DNA from 2 places in the Bradyrhizobium sp. WYCCWR 12699 genome. Region 1 is predicted to be linked to the other one. Evidence: riboswitches for the same ligand, from Rfam matches in the RefSeq annotation. Region 1 holds a riboswitch; the other holds the start of a gene.
The links. Region 1 has a riboswitch for S-adenosylmethionine ahead of RPS27_RS12120 (O-succinylhomoserine sulfhydrylase). Riboswitches for the same ligand answer to the same signal wherever they lie in the genome.
Positions count from the first base shown of each region.

Region 2: linked by a shared signal. The riboswitch ahead of RPS27_RS17220 (homoserine O-acetyltransferase) and the one ahead of RPS27_RS12120 (O-succinylhomoserine sulfhydrylase) in region 1 are both predicted to bind S-adenosylmethionine.

Region 1 is NZ_JAVTJN010000030.1:267,496-269,690, reverse strand. Features, by position in the region: gene RPS27_RS12120 (O-succinylhomoserine sulfhydrylase) at 1-983, opposite strand, end outside; SAM riboswitch at 1,058-1,137, opposite strand; gene RPS27_RS12115 (2'-deoxycytidine 5'-triphosphate deaminase) at 1,218-2,195, shown strand, end outside.
Region 2 is NZ_JAVTJN010000032.1:506,467-508,661, forward strand. Features, by position in the region: gene metW (methionine biosynthesis protein MetW) at 1-166, opposite strand, end outside; gene RPS27_RS17220 (homoserine O-acetyltransferase) at 168-1,364, opposite strand; SAM riboswitch at 1,455-1,534, opposite strand; gene RPS27_RS17225 (chorismate mutase) at 1,692-2,195, shown strand, end outside.

The sequences.
Region 1 (2,195 bases):
TTGAGCACGCGGAACGCGGCAGCCTTGCCGCCCTTGACCTCGAAGCCGACCAGCGTCGAGCCGCCGCGCATCTGCTTTTTCACCAGCGCCGCCTGCGGATGATCGGCGCGTCCGGGATAGACCAGCCGTGCGATCTTCGGATGGCTCGCCAGCACCTCGGCGATGCGCGAGGCGGTATCGGTCTGCGCGCGCACGCGCACGCCCAGCGTCTCCAGACCCTTGAGCAGGACCCAGGCGTTGAACGGCGAGATCGACGGCCCGGTCTGGCGCATGAAATTGTGGATGTGTTCCGCGATGAAGGCTTCCGAGGACAGGATGATGCCGCCGAGGCAGCGGCCCTGGCCGTCGATATGCTTGGTCGCGGAATAGACCACCACGTCGGCGCCGAGCGCGAGCGGGCTCTGCCAAATCGGCGTTGCGAACACGTTGTCGACCACGAGCCGCGCGCCGCCCTTGTGCGCGATCTCGGCGATCCCGGGAATGTCGAGCACATCCAGCGTCGGATTGGTCGGGCTCTCCAGGAAGAACGTCTTGGTGTTCGGTCGCAATGCGCGCTGCCACTGGTCGAGGTCGAGCCCGTCGACCAGCGTGGTCTCGATGCCATAGCGCGGCAACAGGTCCTGCACGACGTAGAGGCACGAGCCGAACAGCGCCCGTGAGGCCACCACGTGATCGCCGGCCTTGAGCGGCGCAAGGATCGCGGTCGTCACCGCGGCCATGCCTGTCGCCGCCGAGCGGGCGGCTTCGGCGCCCTCGAGCTCGATCATGCGGCGCTCGAACATTGCGATGGTGGGATTGGAGTAGCGCGAATAGATGAAGCCCGGATCCTCGCCCTTGAACCGCGCCTCGCACTCCTCGGCGCTGTTGTAGACGTAGCCCTGGGTCAGGAACAGCGACTCCGACGTCTCGCCATATTGCGAGCGCAGGGTGCCGGAATGGACCAGGCGAGTTTCGGGGCGGTAAGCAGCAGGCGACTTCGACATAGGACCCTCCGACATGACCGTCTCGTCGAAGACGGTCACAAAAAAACCGGCCTGGATATCTCCACGGGCCGGGATCACAGAGGTCCCCGGCCTGTTTAGCGACTTATTTAACGTGGCTGCAAGCCGGCCGGCTCAAATCACCACGGGATAAGTGATGCTCATATTCCGCAATGCCCTTTCCGTCAAGGCGTCCATCGGATAGCCGTAAAAGACTTGTATTTCCGGCATGTCCGGATGCAATTGACCCCTGATGAGGACCCCCGGTTGACGTTCACGGTCGCGCCCGACGCCAATGGTATCCTGCCCGACCGCATGATCGCGGCGATGGCGGAGGCGGGGCTCATCCTGCCCGCCTATGATTTCGTCGAGAGCCAGATCCAGCCGGCGAGCCTCGATCTGCGCCTCGGCGACATCGCCTATCGCGTCCGCGCCAGCTTCCTGCCCGGTCCCGGCTCAACCGTCGCCGAGCGCATCGACGAATTGAAGCTGCACGAGTTCAGCCTCGCCGACGGTGCGGTGCTGGAGACCAACTGCGTCTACATCGTGCCGCTGCTGGAAAGCCTCGCGCTGCCGCCGGAGATCGTCGCGGCCGCGAACCCCAAGAGCTCGACCGGCCGGCTCGACGTCTTCACCCGCGTGATCGCCGACGGCACCCGCCGCTTCGACATGATCGGCGCCGGCTATCACGGTCCGCTCTATGCCGAGATCAGCCCGAAGACGTTTCCGGTGCTGGTCCGCGAGGGCTCGCGCCTCAGCCAGGTGCGCTTCCGCACCGGCGATGCCATCCTCAACGCCGACGAGCTCGACGGCCTGCACGCCACTGAGCGCCTCGTCGATGTCGACGATGCCGATCTGTCGGGCGGTGTCGCCGTCTCCGTCGACCTCTCCGGCGAGAAGGCGAGCGGCTTCGTCGGCTACCGCGCCAAGCGGCACACCGGCGTCGTCGACGTCGATCGCCGCTCCGGCTACGCGGTGGAAGATTTCTGGGAGCCGATCTCGGCCCGTCCCGACGGCAGCCTGATCCTCGATCCCGGCGAGTTCTACATCCTGGCGTCGAAGGAAGCCGTGCAGGTGCCGCCGGACTACGCCGCGGAGATGGTGCCGTTCGATCCGCTGGTCGGCGAATTCCGCGTGCATTATGCCGGATTCTTCGATCCCGGCTTCGGCTATGCCGGCGCCGGTGGGCTGGGCTCGCGCGCCGTGCTGGAGGTG
Region 2 (2,195 bases), on a different contig from region 1:
TGCCGCGGGTCTCCAGGAGCTGAAGCAGGTCGCCCTCGCCGCAACCGACGTCGAGCACCTTCGAGCCCGGCTTCACCATTTCGGCCACCAGCCGATGATCGGCGCGAAAATCACCGGACCGTCCGGTCGCAACGCCGCCCAGCGGCAATACGTCCTGCGCAGACATGCTAGCTATCCTTCAGCCCGCGGGCCTTGCCTGCCGATTGCAGGAAGGCGCGGGAGATGTCGAAGAATTCGGGAACGTCGAGCAGGAAGGCGTCGTGACCGCGATCGGTCTCGATCTCGGCGAACGACACCCGCGCGCTCGACGCGTTCAGCGCATGCACCAGCGCGCGCGATTCCGAGGTCGGAAACAGCCAGTCGCTGGTGAAGGAGACGACGCAGAAGCGCGTCTTGATATCCGCGAACGCCTTTGCGAGCACGCCGCCATGGTCGGCGGCGATGTCGAAATAGTCCATCGCGCGGGTCAGATAGAGATAGGCATTGGCATCGAAGCGCTCGACGAAAGAAGAGCCCTGGTAGCGCAGGTAGGACTCGACCTGGAAGTCGGCGTCGAACGAGAAGGTCGGCAGCTCGCGGTCCTGCATGCGCCGGCCGAACTTGCGATGCAGCGCCGCGTCCGAGAGATAGGTGATGTGCGCCGCCATGCGCGCCACCGCGAGCCCGCGATGCGGATGGATGCCGTGATCGGCATAGCCGCCGCCGTGCCAATCGGGATCGGCCATCACGGCCTGGCGGCCGAGCTCGTGGAAGGCGATGTTCTGCGCCGAGTGCCGCGTCGCGCAGGCGATCGCCAGCGCGGAGAACACGCGGGCGGGATACGCCGCCGTCCATTGCAGCACCTGCATGCCGCCCATCGAGCCGCCGACCACCGCAAACAGCGTGTCGATGCCGAGCCGGTCGATCAGCATCGCCTGCGCGCGCACCATGTCCGGAATCGTGATGACGGGAAACTCGAGACCCCAGACCTTGCCGGTGGCGGGATTGATCGACGCCGGCCCGGTCGAGCCCATGCAGCCGCCGATCACGTTGGAGCAGATGATGAAGTAGTGCTTGGGATCGATCGGGCGGCCGGGGCCGACCAGCGTCTCCCACCAGCCGGGCTTGCCGGTGACGGGATGCACATTGGCGACATGCTGATCGCCGGTCAGCGCATGGCAGATCAGAATTGCGTTGGAGCGATCTGCGTTGAGCTCGCCATAGGTCTGATAGGCGATCTGGAACGGGGTGAGATCGACTCCGCAATCGAGCCGCAGCGGCTGCTCGGCGCCGAAATGCGCGACCTGCGAACTCGGATGATCCACCTCGTGCGACCGCTCGTCGGCGCTGATCGCAGGACTCGGTATCGACTTGACGCCACCCATCTGACCATCGACCTCGTTCTCGATCAAACCTTGATCGCCACTTGCATCAGGCCATGAAAAACCCGGCCTGAACGATAGGTTCGGCCGGGATCGGAAGCGTCCCCGGCCTGTTTAGCGAGTTTTTTAACGTGGCTGCAAGCCGGCCGGCTCAAATGACCACGGAACGGATAAAAACTACCGTCTTGGGCGGTTTTCGTCAAGTCGCGGCCCGGATCGGTGCAATTCGCCTCTGTCGCGCGGGACGAAAAGGACGTCATTTCTCTTTGCTTTCGCCGCTCCGACTGCCTAATCAGGGCATTCCCCCATCGGAACGATCGACAGCCAGACATGTCCCAACGTCCGCCCGCGCCACCATCGCTGCAGGAACTGCGCAAGGAGATCGACGCGATCGACGAGGGCATGCACCGCCTGCTGATGCAGCGCGGCGACATCATCGACCGCCTGATCCAGGTCAAGCAGACCCAGGAGGTCGGCTCGGCGTTCCGCCCGGCGCGCGAGGCATCCATGATGCGCGAGCTCGTGCAGCGCCATCGCGGCATCCTGCCGCTCGACACGGTCGAGAGCATCTGGCGCGTCATCATCTCGACCTTCACCTATGTGCAGGCGCCGTTCTCCGTGCATGCCGACATCTCGGCCAGCGAGGCGGCGATGCGCGATTCCGTGCGCTTTAATTTCGGCTTCACGGTGCCTTACGTCGCCCATTTCAGCGCGCAGGCCGCGGTCGAGGCGGTGGCGAAATCCAAGGGCGATTTGGCAATGGTCTCGGCAACCTCGAGCCGCACGCCGTGGTGGCTGGAGCTGGAAGCGGACGGCGCGCCGAAGATCATCGCG